Regions from separate parts of the Kutzneria chonburiensis genome, predicted to be linked through region 1. Evidence: riboswitches for the same ligand, from Rfam matches in the RefSeq annotation. Region 1 holds a riboswitch; the other holds the start of a gene.
What was found. Region 1 has a riboswitch for ZMP and ZTP ahead of M3Q35_RS05210 (5-aminoimidazole-4-carboxamide ribonucleotide transformylase). Riboswitches for the same ligand answer to the same signal wherever they lie in the genome.
Positions count from the first base shown of each region.

Region 2: another riboswitch for ZMP and ZTP. It lies ahead of glyA (serine hydroxymethyltransferase); the one in region 1 lies ahead of M3Q35_RS05210 (5-aminoimidazole-4-carboxamide ribonucleotide transformylase).

Region 1 is NZ_CP097263.1:1,092,217-1,102,665, reverse strand. Features, by position in the region: gene M3Q35_RS05225 (GGDEF domain-containing protein) at 1-1,544, shown strand, start outside; gene M3Q35_RS05220 (carboxylate-amine ligase) at 1,681-2,904, shown strand; gene M3Q35_RS05215 (mycothiol transferase) at 2,908-3,417, opposite strand; ZMP/ZTP riboswitch at 3,436-3,520, shown strand; gene M3Q35_RS05210 (5-aminoimidazole-4-carboxamide ribonucleotide transformylase) at 3,547-4,614, shown strand; gene M3Q35_RS05205 (hypothetical protein) at 4,759-5,229, shown strand; gene M3Q35_RS05200 (hypothetical protein) at 5,544-5,948, shown strand; gene M3Q35_RS05195 (SRPBCC family protein) at 5,926-6,354, opposite strand; gene M3Q35_RS05190 (metal-sulfur cluster assembly factor) at 6,424-6,810, opposite strand; gene sufU (Fe-S cluster assembly sulfur transfer protein SufU) at 6,807-7,265, opposite strand; gene M3Q35_RS05180 (cysteine desulfurase) at 7,265-8,548, opposite strand; gene sufC (Fe-S cluster assembly ATPase SufC) at 8,597-9,370, opposite strand; gene M3Q35_RS05170 (non-heme iron oxygenase ferredoxin subunit) at 9,409-9,723, opposite strand; gene sufD (Fe-S cluster assembly protein SufD) at 9,726-10,449, opposite strand, start outside.
Region 2 is NZ_CP097263.1:412,129-422,577, forward strand. Features, by position in the region: gene zwf (glucose-6-phosphate dehydrogenase) at 1-11, opposite strand, end outside; gene M3Q35_RS02090 (glucose-6-phosphate isomerase) at 8-1,630, opposite strand; gene tal (transaldolase) at 1,635-2,747, opposite strand; gene tkt (transketolase) at 2,750-4,846, opposite strand; gene M3Q35_RS02105 (heme o synthase) at 5,170-6,108, shown strand; gene M3Q35_RS02110 (hypothetical protein) at 6,157-6,612, opposite strand; gene M3Q35_RS02115 (RNA polymerase sigma factor) at 6,609-7,265, opposite strand; gene M3Q35_RS02120 (FKBP-type peptidyl-prolyl cis-trans isomerase) at 7,372-7,908, shown strand; gene M3Q35_RS02125 (hypothetical protein) at 7,966-8,175, shown strand; ZMP/ZTP riboswitch at 8,294-8,380, shown strand; gene glyA (serine hydroxymethyltransferase) at 8,407-9,669, shown strand; gene recD2 (SF1B family DNA helicase RecD2) at 9,674-10,449, shown strand, end outside.

The sequences.
Region 1 (10,449 bases):
CCGCCGCGGTACGGGCCGCCGCCGAGCACAACAACATCGTGCCGCTGCACGTCAACGTGCTGGCCGCGACCGTGTCCAAGGCGGCCGAGTCGATCGGCCCGCTGCTGGACGCGATGCGGGAGACCGGCCGCGCGCCGGACACGCTGTGGCTGGAGGTCGGCACGCCCTTCTCCCGGCTGCGCCGGGAGAACCTGCGCAACGGCCTTGACCTGCTCCGCAGCAGCGGCTTCCACATCGCGCTGGACGGCGTCGGCGACGGCGACGTGCCGCTGTCGCTGTACACCGAGCTGACCCCCGAGATGATCAAGCTGGACCGGCGGATCGTGGCCGGCCTGCCCACCGACGCCGGCAAGGCCGCCCTGGTGCAGGCCCTGACCGTGCTGGCCGAGCACAACGGGGCGCAGCTGGTCGCCGAGGGCGTGGAGAACGAGCTCCAGCTGGCCGCCGTGCGGCGGCTGGGCTTCGGCCTGGCCCAGGGCAACCTGCTGGCCATGGCCGGCCGCCGGCCCAACGTGGAGATCACCATCGCGGCGGCGCTGACCAAGCTGCCGGAGGCCGAGCTGACCGGCCCGGTGCGCCGGGCGAGCGGTCCTCGGGTGACGGATTTCCTGCACCCCGCGACCATGCTGCCGGTGTCCGCGACGGCCGAGGAGGTCCGGTCCATCCTGGCCAACCAGGGCGCGGTCGGCGGCGTGGTGCTGGTCGACGAGAACAACCGGCCGCACTTCACCGTGGACCGCAACCGGTTCCTGCTGGCCGTCACCGGCCCGTACGGGCACGCGCTGCACGCCAAGCGGGAGGCCGCCCGGCTGGCCGACCGGCCGTACATCCTGCCCAGCGACGCCACCGCGCTGGACCTGCTGGACCTGCTGGCCAAGGCCGAACGGCAGCGGATGAACGACGAGGTCGTCATCGTCGACTCGCACGACCGCTGCCTCGGCGTCGTGCACAGCTCGGACGTGGTGCGGGGCATCGCCGAGATGAAGGTGGAGCAGGCCGCGTCGCTCAACCCGCTGACCCGGCTGCCCGGCAGCGACGCGCTGGCCCGCGAGGTGGACCGGCGCATCGCCACCCGGGAGATCTTCGCCGTGGGCTGGCTGGACGTGGACGGCTTCAAGCAGGTCAACGACTCGGCCGGGTTCGCGGCCGGCGACGACCTGATCCGGGCGATCGGCCGGGCCCTGGCCGACGCCGCCGCGGTGCTGCCGACCGTGCAGGTCGGACACGTCGGCGGCGACGACTTCGTGTTCGTCGCCGGCCTTGACGACCTGGTGCCGCTGTCCTCGGGCCAGCTCGACACCGGGCACACGGCCGGCGGCATGGCCATCTCGATGTCCTTGGCCACGTTGGTGTGTTCACCCGGCAGTGTGAGCGATTATCGCGAGGTGTCACGCCTGCTGGCGCCGTTGAAGAAGCACGCCAAGGCGCTGCGCGGGGACAGCTGGGTGCTGGGCCGGCCGGGTTCGGAGCGGATGGACGTGCTGCGCGGCGGCAACGCCGCGCCCGCGGTGCCGCCGGCGCGGCGCGGCACCGTCAGCGCCTGAATGCGTGCATGCGTCACGCCGCCGCCAAGCGGGTTAGTACTCCCCACAGCCCGGTGAAGTGCTGCCACCATCGTGAAGCTCGGACCACACCAACGCCGGACGCGCGCCTTGGTTGGTCACTCATAGCATTGCCTCGGTGACGGAACGCGACTATGTCCAGTCGGCGGCGGGAGCTTCGGTGCACACCATTGACGGAATCGAGCGGCAGCACCAGGGGAAAACGGGCCGGTTGGCCGTGCCCGCACCCAGATCGGGAGGCGGCCGGACGGGACTGACGGTCGGCGTCGAGGAGGAGTTCCTGCTGGTCGACTACCGCACCCGGCGGGTGTCGCCGCGAGCACCCCTCGTGCTCGCCGCGGCGGCCGGCCGGCTGCCCGGGCTGCAACCGGAGATCACTCAGTTCCAGGTCGAGACGGCCACCCCGATCTGCCACACGATGGCCGAGGTACGGGCGAATCTTGTTGACAGCAGGGAAAAGCTGGCCGGGACCGCGCGCCGGCAGGGATTGCGGCTGGCCGCCACCGGCACCCCCGTGCTGGGCCGGGCCGCGCCGCCGCCGCTGACCGACAGCGCCCGCTACCACCAGATGGCCGCCGAGTTCGGCGCCGTCACCGACGGGCTGTCCATCTGCGGATGTCATGTGCACGTCGGCATTCCCGGGCCGGAGGAAGGTATTCGGGCCAGCAACTACCTGCGGCCGTGGCTGCCGGTTCTGCTGGCGTTGAGCGCGAATTCCCCGTTCTGGGAGGGCCGCGACACCGGCTACGCCAGCTGGCGCTACCTGGTGTGGGCGCGGTGGCCGACGGCCGGCCCGCCGCCGGTGTTCGAGTCGGCCGAGCAGTACGAGCACGCCGTCCGGTCGCTGATGCAGGTCGGCGCGGCCATGGACCGGGCCATGGCCTACTGGGACATCCGTCTGTCGCAACAACATCCGACCATCGAGCTGCGGGTGTGCGACGTCGCCGCGACGGCCGACGAGGCGGTGCTGATCGCCGCGCTGACCCGAGCGATGGTCGCGACCGCCCTGGAGGACACCCGGCCGCCGTTGGGCATGCCGCAGCACCTGCTGCGGGCGGCCGGCTGGCGGGCCGCCCGCGACGGGCTCGACGGCAGCTGCGTCAACCCGGTCACCGGGCACACCCTGCCCACGCCCGTGCTGGTCCGGCAGCTGATCGGCCGGGTACGGCCGGCGCTGGAGGAGGCCGGCGACCTCGAACTCGTGCTGGATCTGCTGGAGTCGTTGGTGGCCAAGGGCTGTGGGGCCGCGCGGCAGCGACGCGCGTTCGGCCGCAACGGCAAGCTCACCGACGTGGTGGACCTGCTGACCGCGCAGACCGCCGGGGCCGACGACCTGGTGTGAGCCTCACTCGCCGGTCGTGCCGTCGGCGAACTCCCTGAGCACGTCCAGATGTCCCACGTGGCGCGCGGTCTCCTGCACCACGTGCGTCAGCAGCCAGCGCACGGTCTTGTCCTCGTCCTTGGTGGACCGGTCGCCGGCCGCCTTGTCCGCCAAGGCCCGCTCGGAGAGCGCCCACTGCTCCTGATACTCGGCGACCACGGATTCCGGCGTGTCCTGTTCGGACAGTCGGAAGTCGATGTCGCGATCGGGGCTCTCCCAGCGGTTGGGCAGGTCGAGGCCGCCGCCGACGATGCCCAGCCAGTAGCGCTCGACCGAGGTCAGGTGGCGGATCACGCCCATGGCGCTGAACACCGGCGAGGCCGGGAACGGCGCGGCCGCCGCGGCCGCCCGGTCGAGGCCGGCCAGCTTGTTCACGGCCGTGATGCGCAGGAAGGTCAGGAACTCGGTGAGCAGGGTCAGCTCGTCGGCGGCGTTCGTCTCGGGCCAGCGCCGCGGCAGTTCGCTCGAACTCATGTTCGATAAGGTATCATTCGGGGAGGTCGTGACTGGCGAGGGTGGGCTACCACCGGGGAGCGGCCGGATGTAGATGCGAGCGTCGACCGCCTGGGCGTCTCCGTCAGCCGAGAAGCTGAGGAGGCAGCGATGGAGTTCCGCTACGGCATCAACCCGCAGCAGGCCGCCGAGTACGACGGCGCGGCGGTCCGGATACTGAACGGGCAGCCCTCGTACATCAACATGCTGGACGCGCTCAACGCCTGGCAGCTGGTGCGGGAGGCCTCCCGGGCGCTCGGCCGGACCGTGGCCGCCTCGTTCAAGCACGTCTCCCCGGCCGGCGCCGCGCTGTCCGGGCCGATCGACCCGGTGACCGCCGACCTGTACGGCATGGACGACGTCGGCCCGGTGGCCAGCGCCTACCTGCGGGCCCGCGACGCCGACCCCAAGTCCTCCTTCGGCGACTTCGCCGCCGTGTCCGCGCCGGTCGACGCCGAGCTGGCGGCGCTGCTCAGCACCGTGGTGTGCGACGGGATCGTGGCCCCCGGCTTCGAGCCCGGCACCGTGGCGACGCTGAGCGCCAAGAAGGGCGGCCGCTTCCTCGTCGTCGAGGCCGACCCCGATTTCGAGCCGCCGCAACGGGAAACCCGCGAGGTGTTCGGCATGCGGCTGACCCAGGACCGCGATCCCCTGCCGCTGACCCGGGATCTGCTCGGTGACGGTCTGCCGTCCACCGCCGTCGACGACCTGCTGCTGGGCATGGCCGTGCTGCGCTACACGCAGTCCAACTCCGTCTGCTACGTGAAAGACGGTGCCACGCTGGGCATCGGGGCCGGTCAGCAGTCCCGTGTGGACTGCACCCGGTTGGCCGGCGGCAAGGTCGACATCTGGTGGCTGCGGCGGCATCCGGCGGTGCGAGTGCTGCTCGACGTCGCGCCCGGCACCCGTCGGCAGGATCTGGTCAACGAGCAGATCCGCTACATCGAGGAGGACCTCACCGCCGTCGAGCGGGCCGAGTGGATGGAGCGGCTGACCGGCGTCTCCTTCGTCTCCGACGGCTACCTCCCGTTCCGCGACAACGTGGACCACGCTGCCCGGCACGGGGTCAGTTACATCGCCGAGCCCGGCGGGTCCATCCGCTCCGACGACGTGGCGCAGGCCTGCCGCAAGCACGGGATCACGCTGGTGCGTACGGGATTGCGGCTGTTCCACCACTGACAAGGTGAGGAAGGGTCGAATCCTTCCCGGGTCACCCGGGAAATCCTCCCGGCCCTACCGGGGGCTCGCCCCGATGACGGCCCGGCGCGCCCCCGCATAGCTTGGTGGTGATCGAAGCCGCTACTGGGGAAGGAAAAACCAGGCATGACTGTTCGCAGCAGGATCGCCGCCACCACGGCCGCGCTGGGCCTGATCGCACTCGCGACCGCGGGCCCGGCCGCCGCCGCGCCGGCCCATCCGATGGCCTCCGGGGCCGTGCTGACGAAGGCCACCGTCTTCTTCCACACCAACAACGAGGACAAGGACGACGACACCCACGTCACGGTGACGGTCCGGGACAAGCGCGGCACGGTCGCGGCGTACACCTCCAACGACTTCGGCCACTTCGACGACAACTCGGACGCCGGGCCGTTCTCGCTCCAGGTCTCGCCCGCCCGCTGGGACGACGTGGACTTCGGCACGTCCACGGTCCGCATCGACCCGAACGGCCACGACACCTGGCGCTTCAACGTGCGCGTCGACCTGTACTTCTCCGACGGCACGCACCTGGGCACGGACGTCTCCGGCATCGAGCTCACCCAGAACCGCAAGCAGCAGACCTGGGGCGTAGCGTAAGTCGATCGACTGTGTTTGATGGCGCCGCCTCCGGCGTCGCGGCTCGACCCCTCGTGACCCCTGCCTCGCCCTTGCCGGATTTTCGCCCGCCGCATCCGGCTTGGGCGGGTAGGCGCGTCGAGTGGCGGCGGGCGAAAATCCACCAACCGTGCGAAGCAGGGGCGGGGCCGAGCGATGTTGCTGGCAAACTCGGGAACGTTCGGCGGCCGAGACTGGCCGCCGAATGTTCTCGTGGCGACGGAACGCCTGAAGCCGCCGGGGGTCGAGGTCGTCGGCACCGAGGGACTTCCCTTTGCCGATGGAAATTCTCGCTCGTGCTGAACCGCCACGGCCGTTTCGACGCGGCCGGTCTGAGTCGCGTGTTGGCCGATGGCGGCATTCTGCTCACCCAGCAGGTCGGCAGTGACGACTGCGTGGAGCTGAATCGGGCGCTCGGCGCACGGGTCTCCGACCAGCGCTGGAACCTCGACGTGGCAACGGAAGCGTTGACCGCCGCCGGGCTTCGGGTGATCGACGCCCGGGAGGAACGGCCACTGCTGCGGTTCCACGACATCGGCGCGGTTGTCTACCAGCTGCGGATGGTTCCGTGGCAGATCAAGGACTTCACCGTCGAACGCTACGACGCCGCCCTGCGCCGGCTGCATGCCCGGATCGAGGCCGAGGGCTCCCTCGCCGTCCGCACGCACCGATTCCTGGTCAGGGCCGCGAAGCCCGCTTGATGCCGGCCAGCATGCGACGCACCACCAGCCGGTGGCCGCCGGTGCCGATGACCAGGCTCCGGTAAACGAACCCGAGCGGTCCCGGGAAGGCGGCGTGGGTACGCGCCGCCAGCATCGTTCCGCCGGGCTCGTCGGTCAGGACGAAGGTCAGCTCGTAGTTCGAGTAGCGATGCCGGCCGGCCAGCCGCAGCAGCCGCTCCGGCTCCACCTCGGCGACGGTGAAGCCGGCCACCGTGCTGCCCGCTTCCAGCGCAGCGCCGGCTGCCCGCCGCGGTTCCGCGCCGACCACCGGCGCCACCGCCTTGGTCACGCGGTTGCCCTTGAACTGCTGGCCCAGCGCCCGCCACACCGCGGCCGGCGGCGCGGCCACCAGCACCCGGTGCTCGTCGATGAACGGAAGTTCCACGGTGTCACCCCTCAAAAGCCACCGGCCCCTCCGGTCGGAGGGGCCGGTGATAACACCGTTTCACAACTCTCAGACGGTGAAGCCCAAAGCACGCAACTGGTCACGGCCGTCGTCGGTGATCTTCTCCGGGCCCCACGGCGGCATCCACACCCAGTTGATGCGGAAGTCGCTGACCACGCCCCCGCCCGGGCCGCCGGTCAGGGCGGCGCGGGTCTGGTCCTCGATCACGTCGGTCAGCGGGCAGGCCGCCGAGGTCAGCGTCATGTCCAGCGTCGCGACGTTGTCGTCGTCCAGGTGGATGTCGTACACCAGGCCCAGGTCGACCACGTTGATGCCGAGCTCGGGGTCGACGACGTCACGCATCGCCTCCTCGATGTCCTCCAGCGAGGGCACATCGGCCTTGGCCGGCGCCTCGGGCAGCGCCTCGGCGGTCCGGGTCATGTCTTCCGCGGTCATGCCTGTCCTCCATCGACGACGCGGGCGACCGCGTCCTTGAAAGCCATCCAGCCGAGCAGGGCGCACTTGACGCGCGCCGGGTACTTCGCGACACCGGCGAAGGCGACGGCGTCCTCGAGGACGTCCTCGTCGGGCTCGACCTTGCCGCGGCCCTGCATGAGCTCCACGAACACGTCGAGGGTGCCGAAGGCGTCGCCGACGGTGCGGCCGATCACCAGGTCGGTGAGCACCGAGGTGGAGGCCTGGCTGATGGAGCAGCCCTGCCCGTCGTAGGAGACGTCGACCACCTTGGCCTCGGGCCCGTCGCCCTCCAGGTGCACCCGCACGGTGACCTCGTCCCCGCAGGTCGGGTTGACGTGGTGCACCTCGGCCTCGAAGGGCTCACGCAGGCCGCGGTGGTGCGGGTTCTTGTAGTGGTCCAGGATGATCTCCTGGTACATCTGCTGGAGCTGCATCAGGCGTTCACCCCGAAGAACTTCTGCGTCTCGCGCACGCCGTCGAGCAGGGCCTGCACGTCGGAGAGGTCGTTGTAGACGTAGAAGGTGGCGCGCACGGTGGCGGCGGCGTCGAGCTTGCGGTGCAGCGGCCACGCGCAGTGGTGCCCGACGCGGACCTCGATGCCGAGGCTGTCGAGGACCTGCCCGGCGTCGTGGGCGTGCACGCCCTCGACGACGAACGACACGGCGGAGCCACGGTCCACGTTCTCGGCGGGCCCGACGATGCGCACGCCGGGGATCTCGGCCAGCCCGGCCAGGGCGGCGCCGGTGAGCTCGTGCTCGTGGGCGGCGACCCGGTCCATGCCCAGCAGCCGCAGGTAGTCCACGGCCGCGCCGAGGCCGATGGCCTGCGACGTGTTGGGCACGCCGGCCTCGAACCGCTGCGGCGGCGGCGCGAAGGTCGAGCGGTCCATGAACACCTGCTCGATCATCGACCCACCGGTGATGAACGGCGGCATCGCGTTGAGCAGCTCGAACCGCCCGTACAGCACGCCGATGCCCGACGGCCCGAGCATCTTGTGCCCGGAGAAGGCGGCGAAGTCCACGCCCAGCGCCCGGAAGTCCACCGGCCCGTGCGGCACCGACTGGCAGGCGTCCAGCACGGTCAGCGCGCCGACCGACTGGGCCTTGGCCACGAGCACCGACACCGGGTTGACGGTGCCGAGCACGTTGGACTGGTGGGTGAAGGCGAAGACCTTGGTGCGCGGCGTGATCACGTCGTCCAGGTCGGACAGATCGAGCCGGCCGTCGGCCGTGACGGACAACCACTTCAGGGTGGCCCCGGTGCGCAGCGCCAACTGCTGCCACGGCAGCAGGTTGGCGTGGTGCTCCATCTCGGTCACGACGATCTCGTCGCCCGGGCCGAGCACGAAGCGCTTGGCCGCCGGGTCGTCGGAGAAGGCCGCGTTGCCGAAGGCGTAGGCGACCAGGTTGATGGACTCGGTGGCGTTCTTGGTGAACACCACCTCGTCCACGCCGACGCCGACGAAGTTCGCGATCTTCTCGCGGGCGTCCTCGTAGAGGTCGGTGGCCTCCTCGGCCAGCTGGTGCGCGCCGCGGTGCACGGCCGCGTTGGCCGTCTCGACGTACTGCCGCTCGAAGTCGAGCACCTGCTGGGGACGCTGCGACGTGGCGCCGGAGTCCAGGTAGACCAGCCGTTTGCCCTCGCGCACCGTGCGAGCCAGGATCGGGAAGTCGGCTTTCAGTGCGGCGACGTCCAAGGGTGCAGCGGTGGTGGTCACTGCCGGCGCCTCCTCGCAATCAACGGATACAGGTCACTTGGTGCAACGTCAGCCGACCTGCGCGGCTTCCTGCTTGCCGGTGTACTTCACGTAACCCTCGTCCTCCAGGCGCGCGGCCAGCTCGGCGCCGCCGGACTCGACGATCCGGCCGCCGGCGAACACGTGCACGAAGTCGGGGGTGATGTGCTTGAGGATCCGGGTGTAGTGCGTGATCAGCATGACGCCGCTCTCGCCGTTGGCCCGGAACCGGTTCACGCCCTCGGAGACGACCCGCAGCGCGTCCACGTCGAGGCCGGAGTCGGTCTCGTCGAGGATGGCGATCTTCGGGTTGAGCAGGGCCAGCTGGAGGATCTCGTGCCGCTTCTTCTCGCCGCCGGAGAAGCCCTCGTTGACGCTGCGCTCGGCGAACGACGGGTCGATCTCCAGCTCCGACATGGCGCTCTTGACCTCCTTGACCCAGTGCCGCACCTGCGGGGCCTCGCCGCGCACGGCGGTGGCCGCGGTGCGCAGGAAGTTCGACATGGACACGCCGGGCACCTCGACCGGGTACTGCATGGCCAGGAAGATGCCGGCCCGCGCCCGCTCGTCGACGGCCATGCCCAGCACGTCCTCGCCGTCCAGCAGCACCGAGCCCGAGGTGACCTCGTACTTGGGGTGGCCGGCGATCGCGTAGGACAGCGTGGACTTGCCGGAGCCGTTGGGGCCCATGATGGCGTGCGTCTCGCCGGCCTTGATCGTCAGGTCAACGCCCTTGAGGATCTCCTTGGGGGCGTCGTCGGTGACGACCGAGACGTGCAGGTCCTTGATCTCCAGGGTGGCCATCGGCTCTTCGTTCTCCTGTGTGGCGGTTCAGTTCAAAGTCAGTTGGTGCGGTGACTCGGGTCGACGAGGACGTCGTCCCCGGACACGGTCACCGCGTACACGGCCACCGGCTCGGTGGCGGGCGGCGAGGACGGCGCCCCGGTGCGCAGGTCGAAGCACGACCCGTGCAGCCAGCACTCCAGGCCCTTGCGGGTCAGCTCGCCCTCGGCCAGGGCGATCTCGGCGTGCGTGCACTCGTCGCGCAGCGCGTGCACCTCGTCGCCCCCGCGCACGAGCACGATGGGCGTGTCCGCCAGCTCGACCGGGAACGGCTTGCCGTCCTCCAGGTCGGCCAGCGAACACGCCCGCAGCATCGTCACGCCCCCACGGCCTGCAGCTCGGCCTCGATCGCGGCCTCGAGCCGGTCGCGCACCTCGGGCACGCCGATCTTCTGCAGCACCTCGTGGAAGAAGCCGCGCACGACCAGCCGTCGCGCCTGGTCCACCGGGATGCCCCTGGCCTGGAGATAGAACAGCTGCTCGTCATCGAACCGGCCGGTGGCGCTGGCGTGGCCGGCGCCCTCGATCTCGCCGGTCTCGATCTCCAGGTTGGGCACCGAGTCGGCGCGGGCGCCGTCGGTGAGCACCAGGTTCCGGTTGAGCTCGTAGGTGTTCGTGCCCTCGGCCGCGGCCCGGATCAGCACGTCGCCGATCCACACCGTGTGCGCCCCGTCGCCCTGTAGCGCGCCCTTGTAGACCACGTTGCTGCGGCAGTTGGACACCGCGTGGTCGACGAAGGTGCGGTGCTCCAGGTGCTGGTCGGCGTCGGCGAAGTACAGGCCGGCCAGGTCGGCGTCGCCGCCCTTGTCGGCGTAGGTGACGGTCGGGCTGACCCGCACCAGGCTGCCGCCGATGGTGACGACCGTGTGCTTGAGCGTGGCGTCCCGGCCGACCTTGGCCAGGTGCGCGCCCACGTGCACGGCGTCGTCGCTCCAGTCGTGCACGACGACGACCGTGAGCTTGGAGCCGTCGAGGGCGACGATCTCCAGGTTGTCGGCGTAGGTGCCGGAGCCGCGGTAGTCGACGACCACCACGGCCTCG
Region 2 (10,449 bases), 680 kb from region 1:
GGGCTGCTCACCTCTTGACCTCCTGGACGGCCTTGGTCAGCTCGACCAGGCCGGCGGCCCGGTCGGTCAGGTGCAGGCGCAGCACCGGACGCCCGTGCTCGGCCAGCACGGAGCCGTCGCCAAGGGCCTGCGCGTGCTGGAGCACGCCCAGCGTGTACGGGCGGTCCGGCACGTCGAGATCCTGCTCCACCACACCGGTGATCTGCAGGAACACGCCGTTCTGGTGACCGCCCTTGTGGTACTGGCCGGTGGAGTGCAGGAACCGCGGGCCCCAGCCGAACGTGGTCTGCAGCCGGCTGGCCCGGGCGACGGCGGGCCGCAGCACGGCCGCGGAGGCGTCGTCGAGCCGGTCCAGGTACGCCTGCACGGCCACGTACCCGTGATCGGGGGCGGCGGCCAGGAAGGCGTTCAGCACATCGGCCAGCGTGGTGGCGGTGGCCGGCAGCCAGTCGCCGCTCTGGTGCACCTCGACCGAGCCGACGGTCAGCGCCGGAGCCGCCTCGGGCTCGCCGCCGACCGGTTTGTCGAGCAGGGCACGCGCGGCGACCTTGGCCGCCTCCACGTCCGGCTGGTCGAACGGGTTGATCCCGATCAGCCGGCCGGCGATGGCGGTGGCGAACTCCCACAACAGGAACAGGCCGCCGAGCTCGCCTGCGGTGCTCATGAACGCGGCGTCGACGTCCGGGCCGATGGCGATCGGAGTGGCGTCGGTGCCGGCGGTGACGAAGCCGGGCGCGTCCGCGTTCTCCACGGCCACCGGCAGCAGGCCGATGCCCTCCTTGCCGGTGGACTCGGCGATCAGCTGCTCCGCCCAGTCGGGGAAGCCCTTCACGCCAGAGCCGGTGTCGGCCAGGATGACCTTCTCCGCACCGTTCGCGTGCGCCGCGCCCCACGCCGCACCCAGCCACAGGGCCGGGTTCTGGTCGTCGTCACGCGACAGCAGCTCGAACGCCGCGGCGGCGTCGTTGAGCAGCGTGTTGATGTCCACACCGGCCAGGCCGGCCGGCACGAGGCCGAACGCGGTCAGCGCCGAGTAGCGGCCGCCGACGTGCGGGTCGGCGGTGAACACCTTGCGGTAGCCCGCTTCTTCCGACATCTTCTGCAGCGGCGAGCCCGGGTCGGTGACGACCACGATGCGGCTCTTGGCGTCGATACCGGCCTCGGTGAAGGCCTTCTCGAAGATGCGGCGGTGGCTGTCGGTCTCGACGGTGCCGCCCGACTTGGACGACACCACGATCACCGTGCGGGACAGGTCGCCGGCCAGCGCGTCGGCCACCTGGCCGGCGTCGGTGGTGTCCAGCACGACCAGCGGCACACCCGCGGTCGCGGTGATCACCTCGGGGGCCAGCGACGAGCCGCCCATGCCGGCCAGCACGACGCGGTCGATGCCCTCGCCGGCCAGCTCGGCCGACAGCGCCTCGATCTCACCGACCAGCGGCCGCGAGCTCTCGTGCAGCGTGGTCCACGACAGCCGGATGGACGACTCGGGCTCGGCCTCCGGCCCCCACAGCGTCGCGTCCTTCGCGGCCAGCCGGGACGCGACCTTGTCCGCGATCAGCTGGTCCACCAGCGGACGCGCCTTCTCGGCGAGTCCGTCGTGGACGATGTCGACGGAGATCCCCACAGTTATCCCCTCAGCCCTTCGCCTTGTCCAGCTGCGACTGCACCGTCTCGAGCAGCTCGGCCCACGACTTGTCGAACTTGTCCACGCCCTCGGTCTCGAGCACCTCGTAGACGTCGTCGATGTCGATGCCGGCCTGCTCCAGGGAGTCGAACAGCTCCTGGGCCTGCTCCTCGGTGCCGGAGACGGTGTCGCCGCGCAGGTTCGCGTGGTCGGCCACCGCGTCCAAGGTCTTCTCCGGCATGGTGTTCACCACGTTGTCGACCACGAGCTCGTCGACGTAGCGGGTGTCGGAGTAGGCCGGGTCCTTGACACCGGTGGACGCCCACAGCGGACGCTGCGCGTGCGCGCCGGCCGCGGCCAGCTCCTGCCAGCGCGGCGTGCTGAACGCGCCGACGTAGGCGGCGTAGGCCAGACGGGCGTTGGCGATCGCGGCCTCGCCCTTGAGCGCCTCGGCCTCGGGCGTGCCGATGGCGGCCAGGCGCTTGTCCACCTCGGTGTCCACACGGGACACGAAGAACGACGCCACCGAGTGGATCTGCGAGATGTCGTGGCCGTTGGCCCTCGCCTGCTCGATGCCGGCGATGAAGGCGTCCATCACGTCCAGGTAGCGCTGCACCGAGAAGATCAGCGTCACGTTCACGCTGACCCCCTCGGCCAGTGTGCGGGTGATCGCCGGCAGGCCCTCGACGGTGGCCGGGATCTTCACCATCAGGTTCGGGCGGTCGACCGTCTTCCACAGCTCCAGCGCCTGCGCGACGGTGCCGTCGGTGTTCTTGGCCAGGCCCGGCTCGACCTCGATGGACACCCGGCCGTCCTTGCCGCCGGAGGCCTGGTAGGTCTCGCGGAACACGTCGCACGCGTTGCGCACGTCGGTCGTGGTCAGCTCGCGCACCACGGCGTCGACGTCGGCGCCGCGGGCGGCCAGCTCACGCACCTGCTCGTCGTAGGCCTCGCCGTGCGACAGCGCGTTGGCGAAGATGGTCGGGTTGGTGGTGACCCCGACCACGTGCTTGTCCTTGATCAGGCCGACCAGGCTGCCGGTCTGCAGCCGGCTCCGCGACAGGTCGTCGAGCCAGATCGACACGCCGGCCTCGCTGAGCGCGGCCAAGTTGTTGGCGCTCATGATTACTTTCCCTCCACCTTGGCGATGCTTCGGCGTGCGGCCTCGACGACGTTCTCGGTCGTGAAGCCGAACTCGCGGAACAACGTCTGATAGTCAGCGGATGCCCCGAAGTGCTCCAGCGAAACGATCTCGCCGTTGTCGCCGGCGAACCGGTACCACGGCTGGGCGATGCCCGCCTCGACCGTGACCCTTGCACGGACGGACGGCGGGATCACCTGGTCGCGGTACGACTGGTCCTGCTCGTCGAACCACTCCACGCACGGCATGGACACCACACGGGTGGCAACGCCGTCGGCCTCGAGGACCTTCCTGGCCTCGACCGCGATCTGCAGCTCGGAGCCGGTGGCGATGATCACGACCTGCGGCTCGCCGTTGCCGGCGTCGGCCAGCACGTAGCCGCCCTTGGCCACGCCGTCGACGTCGGTGCCCTCCAGCACCGGCAGGTTCTGCCGGCTCAGGGCCAGACCCGTCGGGTGGTCGTGCCGCTTGACCAGCGCCTGCCACGCGAACGAGGTCTCGTTGGCGTCGCCGGGGCGGACGAAGGCCAGGCCCGGGATCGCCCGCAGCGCCGCGTAGTGCTCGACCGGCTGGTGGGTCGGGCCGTCCTCGCCGAGGCCGATCGAGTCGTGCGTCCACACGTAGGTGACCGGGATGCCCATCAGCGCGGCCAGGCGCACCGCCGGGCGCATGTAGTCGCTGAAGACGAGGAAGGTGCCGCCGTACGGGCGGGTCGGGCCGTGCAGGGCGATGCCGTTGAGGATCATGCCCATGGCGTGCTCGCGGATGCCGAAGTGCAGCGTGCGGCCGTACGGGTTGGCGTTCCACGTGCTGGTGGAGATGGACGTCGGGCCGAACGAGTCGGCGCCCTTGATCGTGGTGAGGTTGCTCTCGGCCAGGTCGGCCGAGCCGCCCCACAGCTCCGGCAGCGCCTCGCCCAGCGCCGACAGCACCTCGCTGGACGCCTTGCGGGTGGCAACGCCCTTGGGGTCCGGGGTCCACGTCGGCAGCTTCTCGGCCCAGCCGGCCGGCAGCTCCCGCGCGGTCAGCCGGTCGAGCAGCGCCTTGCGCTCCGGGTTGGCCGCCGCCCACACGTCGAAGGACTTCTGCCACTCGACGTGGGCCGCGTTGCCGCGCTCGACGGCCTTGCGGGTGTGCGCGAGCACCTCGTCGGCGATCGGGAACTTCACCTCGGGGTCGAAACCGAGGATCTTCTTGATCTCGACGATCTCGTCCTCGCCCAGCGCGGCGCCGTGCGCCTTGCCGGTGTTCATCTTGGTCGGCGCCGGGAAGCCGATGATCGTGCGCAGCACGATGATCGAGGGCCGCGCGGTCTCGGCGTTCGCCGCCTCGAGCGCGTCCAGCAGCCCCTGCACGTTCTCGCCGCTCTCGACGACCTGCACGTGCCAGCCGTAGGCCTCGTAGCGCTTGGCCGTGTCCTCGGACAGCGCGATCGTGGTGTCGTCCTCGATCGAGATCTTGTTGTCGTCGTAGATCAGCGTGAGGTTGCCCAGCTGCTGCGTGCCGGCAAGCGAGGACGCCTCGGAGGTGACGCCCTCCTCGATGTCACCGTCGGAGGCGATCACGTAGACGTGGTGGTCGAACGGGCTCTGCCCGGGCGCCGCGTCCGGGTCGAACAGGCCGCGCTCGCGGCGGGCCGCCATGGCCATGCCGACCGCGGCGGCCAGGCCGCTGCCCAGCGGGCCGGTGGTGATCTCCACACCGGCGGTGTGGTGCACCTCGGGGTGGCCGGGGGTCTTGGAGCCCCACGTCCGCAGCGCCTTGATGTCGTCCAGCTCGAGGCCGTAGCCGGCCAGGAACAGCTGGAGGTACAGGGTCAGGCTGGAGTGCCCCGCCGACAGCACGAACCGGTCCCGGCCCAGCCAGTGCGGGTCGGTCGGGTCGTGCTTCATGACCCGCTGGAACAGGGTGTACGCGGCCGGGGCCAGGCTCATCGCGGTGCCGGGGTGGCCGTTGCCGGCCTTCTGCACGGCGTCGGCCGCCAGCACCCGGATGGTGTCAACCGCGCGCTTGTCCAGCTCGGTCCAGTCCTTGGGCAGATGGGCGGTGGTCAGCCGGGTGACTTCGTCGGTGTCGGACACGGACCTGAGCTCCCACTCTTCACGTCAGGCAGGTGGGGGTGTGGCGGCGCTGGTCGAACGGCTCTTGATCGATACCGTAAGCCGACCGTGCCCAGCCCCTCCCGCTCGCTTCGCTCGTCGTCGGCAAGCCTAGTCCCGACGTCTCGAATATGTGATCTCAACATGGCTGAGTGAGTCGTGACGGACCTCGCAACGACCCCACAAGAGCGCGTCGGCGGCACGCGGTTACGATTCATGCGATCGGTGGGACGCCCGCCGGTCCCCATTCTTGTCAACTGTCCGATTCGAGGAGCGAGATGCCGCCGGTGAGCCCCGCCAAGGGAATGCCTGGCAGCACCGCCGTCGACGCCACCACCACATCCGGTCGCTCCGTGCGCGCCGTGCTCGGGGCCTACATCGCCCTGATGAAACCGCGCGTGATCGAACTGCTGCTGGTGACGACGATCCCAGCGATGTTGCTCGCACAGCGTGGAATTCCGTCGGTGTGGCTGGTGTTGGCCACCCTGCTCGGCGGCACCATGGCCGCCGGCAGCGCCAACGCGCTCAACTGCGTCTGGGACGCCGACATCGACGCGGTGATGAAGCGCACCAAGGCCCGGCCGCTGGCCAAGCACTCGGTGCCGGTGCGCAACGCGCTGATCTTCGGGCTGGCCCTCGGCGTCGCGTCGTTCGCCTTCCTGTGGCTGACCACGAACCTGCTGTCCGCGGTGCTGGCCGTGGCCACGATCATGTTCTACGTCCTGATCTACACGATGGTGCTCAAGCGGCGCACCGCGCAGAACATCGTGTGGGGCGGGGCGGCCGGCTGCATGCCGGTGGTGATCGGCTGGTCCGCGGTGACCGGCACGGTGGGCTGGCAGCCGCTGGTCATGTTCGGCGTGATCTTCTGCTGGACTCCGCCGCATTTCTGGGCGCTGGCCATGAAGTTCAAGGACGACTACGCCGCGGTGAACGTGCCGATGCTGCCCGTGGTGGCAACTCGGGAACAGGTTTCGCGACAGATTGTCGTCTACTCCTGGGCCATGGTCGCGCTGTCGCTGCTGTTGCTGCCGGCGACCAGTTGGATCTACGGCGTGTTCGCCGTCGTGTTCGGCGCCTGGTTCCTGGTGTTCGCCCACCGTTTGCACAATGAGGTGCGGCGGGGCCAGGAGGGCAACCCGATGAAGCTGTTCCATCTCTCCAACACGTATCTGATGCTGGTGTTCGTGGCGCTGGCGGCGGACGCCGTCGTCGGCCTGCCGGTCATCGGCCTGCCGTTCTGACGGACGCACAAAAGGGCCATTCCGTTCACGGAATGGCCCTTTCGCGTGTCAGAGCGTGATGGACGGCGTGGTGAGTGACACGTCCGTGGCGCTCACGACCAGGTGGGCCGGGCCGTGGCGAAGTCCGTTGATGGTGAACCGGCCGTGCACATCGCTGCGGGTGCACAGGCGCTGGTCGTCGGTGCGCAGCTCGACGTCGTGGCTGCCGGGCGGGGAGAGCCGGCCGTCCATGCGCACCGTTCCGTCCCGGTTGACGCCGACGCTGAGGCTGATGGTCAGCTCGTCGCTGTCGAAGGTGATGCGGCCGAGGTCGTCGGAACCGGTGCGCTGCCGGCACACCGCGACCGACGGCGGGCCCAGTCTCAGGCCGTGCAGCGCGACCGCGCAGCGCACCCGCTCGACCAGGTCGGCCGGCGGCGGGTCGGCCGCCGACCACAGGTCGCGAACGGCGGCCAGGATGCGCAGGTCCAGCTCGTCGATCGGGTCGTCAGGGCGCGGGGTCATCCCCACTCTCCTTCCGGGTCGGCGATCAGCAGTTCCCGTAACTTCGCCAGGCACCGGCCGCGGGTCGGGCCGATGCTGCCGCGCGGCATACCCAGCCGGTTCGCGACCAGGCCGTAGTCCGGGCGGGGCGTGAAGGCGACCACCCGCAACAGCTGTTGGCAGCGGGTGGACAGCTGGTCGACGGCCCTCCACAGCCGTCGCCGTTCGTCGGTGGCCATGGCCCGCTCGTCCGGGCCGTCGGCCGCGTCCAGCAGGTCGGCGAACGCCTCGTCGCTGGCCACGATCTCCTGCCGGTGCGCGTCCTTGGCCCGCCACGCCTCCCGTTTCGTGGCGGTCACCAGCCAGGCCGTCAGCGCGGCCGGGGTGTGGATGTCGGCCAGCGAGCGCAGCAGGTTCAGCCAGGTCGTCTGCACCACGTCGGCGCAGTTGGCGGCGTCGAGTCCCTGGGCCCTGGCCACGTGCCAGAGCAGCGGCGTGAGCTCGACGATGAGCTGGTCCATGCCGCCGCGCGGGTCGGCGCGGGCGGCTTCGAGCAGGTCGGCGATCTGTTCGTAGCGATTGTTGGGGTCCCCGTTGCCGGAGTCCCCGCTGGTGTCCCCGTCACCCATGTCGGTCGGTGGCCTGCCCGGTCCGTGCCGCGGGTGTCCCACCATCCACCCCCTCCTCTCGTCCTTCAATCAGGGACGGCCGGGCCGGGTGGGGATACCTGGCGGTAGGTCACGAACAGGTAACGCGGCGGGCCCGTTAGGCTCGCGGACCATGCGCACTGCCGGCCTCGCGGCCCTGATCCTCGCCACCCTGCTCTCGGCGGCCGCCTGCGGCGGCTCCTCCACCGCCGGGTCCCAGACCACGTCCACCGGGCCGACCAAGACGTGCACCGCGGACGACATCCAGGTCAGCGGCGCGTTCGGCGCCAAGCCGACGATCACCCTGCCGACCACCTGCCTGCCGCCGAAGCAGCAGCTGAGCAAGGACCTCACGCCCGGCACCGGCGCCGAGGTCAAGGTCGGCGACTCCGTCGCCACCTACTACGACCTGATCACGTGGTCGGACAAGCAGGAGGTGGACTCCTCCTGGGCCCACCAGCCGTTCCAGCCGTTCCCGGTACAGCCGGTCGGGCAGGCGCCGGTCATCCAGGGCTGGAACGACGGCCTGGTCGGCATGAAGCAGGGCGGCCGGCGGCTGCTGATCATCCCGCCCGACAAGGGCTACGGCCCCGACGGCAACTCCGGCATCAAGGGCAACGAGACCCTGGTGTTCGTCGTCGACGCCGTCACGGTGACGTCGGCCTCCTGAGCTGGGAGAACGGCACCTGCGGTCCGGTCGGTTCCGGCCGGACCGTATGGTGCGCTCGTGACCGGAGACGATGAGGAGGCCGAGTTCGTCGCGGACTCGGTGGCCGAGCAGATGTACACCGTGTGCCACCAGTGCGGTGGCATCGGCGAGGTGCCCATCCCGGTGCTCGCGGTGCTGGGCGGCGTCGGCCGCACCGCCACCGCCAACCGCACGTGCCACGTGTGCGACACCAACGGCCGGCTGACCGGCATGGTGCCGCCGATCTGACGGTTGTCCACAGCCCCCGAGTTGTCCACAGGCGGCGGGTTTGCAAGATCAACTTGGGGTCGGGGCGGGTAGAATGGTGCTGGGGCGGCCACCCCAGGGAGGGCGGGGGTTTAGGATCACTCAGCGTCGCGACTGGCGTGTTGGGGTGGAATCGACCACCGGGGAGCGACTGGAAACGGTGGCGTCGCGCGCCTGGGTGTCAGCTGCCACAACCGACATGGGAGTTTGACGATGCATCAGCCCGCACTCAACGCCCTCACCGCGGCCGATCCCGAACTGGCCGGACTGGTCGAGTCCGAGGCCAAGCGGCAGCACGACAAGATCCGCCTGATCGCCTCCGAGAACTATGTCTCCACCGCCGTGCTCGAGGCCACCGGCACGGTGCTGACCAACAAGTACTCCGAGGGCTACGCCGGCAAGCGCTACTACGAGGGCCAGCAGTTCATCGACCCGATCGAGCAGCTGGCCGTGCAGCGGGCCAAGGACGTGTTCGGCGTCGAGCACGCCAACGTGCAGCCGTACTCGGGCTCGCCGGCCAACCTGGCCATCTACCTGGCCTTCCTCAAGCCGGGCGAGACCGTGATGGGCATGGGCCTGCCCTCGGGCGGCCACCTGACCCACGGCTGGACGGTGTCGGCCACCGGCAAGTGGTTCAACGCGGTCCGCTACGGCGTGACCAAGGAGACCGGCCGCGTCGACATGGACGAGGTGCGCGACCTGGCCCTGGCCGAGCGGCCGAAGGTGATCTTCTGCGGCGGCACGGCCATCCCGCGCACCATCGACTTCCCGGCCTTCGCCGAGATCGCCCGTGAGGTCGGGGCGGTGCTGGCGGCCGACATCGCGCACATCGCCGGCCTGATCGCCGGCGGCGCGCACCCGTCGCCGGTCGGCCACGCCAACGTGATCTCCACGACCACGCACAAGACGCTGCGCGGCCCCCGTGGCGCGATGCTGATGTCCGACGCCGAGCACGCCTCCGCGCTGGACAAGGCGGTCTTCCCGGGTCTGCAGGGCGGTCCGCACAACCACACCACGGCGGGTATCGCGGTGGCGCTGAAGGAAGCCGGCACCGACGACTTCCGGACGTACGCGCACACCATCGTGGCCAACGCCAAGGCGCTGGCCGAGGCGCTGGTGGAGCGGGGCTTCGACCTGGTCTCCGGCGGCACCGACAACCACCTGCTGCTGATCGACCTGACGTCCAAGAACGTGGCCGGCAAGCCGGCGGCCAAGGCGCTGGACCGGGCCGGCATCGAGCTGAACTACAACACGGTGCCGTTCGACCCGCGCAAGCCGTTCGACCCGTCCGGAATCCGCCTCGGCACGGCCGCGATCACCACCCGCGGCCTCGGCGTCGAGCAGATGCCGCAGCTGGCCACGTGGATCGACCGGGTCGTGACGGCCGCGGCCGAGGGCGACGAGTCCGTGGTCGACGCCACCGCGGCCGAGATCTCGGAGCTGCTGGCCGGCTACCCGATGCCGGGCTGGGCCTGACCACATGTCCGGGGAGTCTCTCGGCTACGCCGTGGTCGAGGGCTCGCTGGAGCGCATCACCTACGCCAACGAGGAGACCGGGTACACCGTCGCCAAGGTCGACACCGGCCGCGGCGGCGGTGACCTGCTGACCGTCGTCGGAGCACTGCTGGGCGCGCAGCCGGGGGAGAGCCTGCGGCTGCGCGGCCGGTGGGGCAGCCATCCCCAGTACGGCAAGCAGTTCCTCGTCGACTCGTACAGCACGGTGCTGCCGGCGACCGTGCAGGGCATCCGGCGCTATCTGGGTTCCGGGCTGGTCAAAGGCATCGGGCCGCGGATCGCCGACCGGATCGTGGAGCATTTCGGGCTGACCGCGTTGGACGTCATCGAGACCGACGTCGGCCGGCTGATCGAGGTGCCGGGGCTGGGACCCAAACGCACCAAGCTGATCGCCGGCGCGTGGGAGGAACAGAAGGCCATCAAGGAGGTCATGCTGTTCCTCCAGGGCGTCGGCGTGTCGACCTCGCTGGGCGTGCGGATCTACAAGACCTACCGGGACGACTCGATCCGGGTGGTCAAGGAGGAGCCGTACAAGCTGGCCGCGGATGTGTGGGGCATCGGCTTCAAGACCGCGGACGTGCTGGCCAAGGCCGTCGGCATTCCGCACGACAGTCCGCAGCGGGTCAAGGCCGGCATCCAGTTCACGCTGTCGCAGGCCTCCGATGACGGCAACTGCTTTCTGCCGCAGGATGAGTTGATCGCCAAGGCGGTGGAGATCCTGGAGGTCTCCAGCGTGTTGGT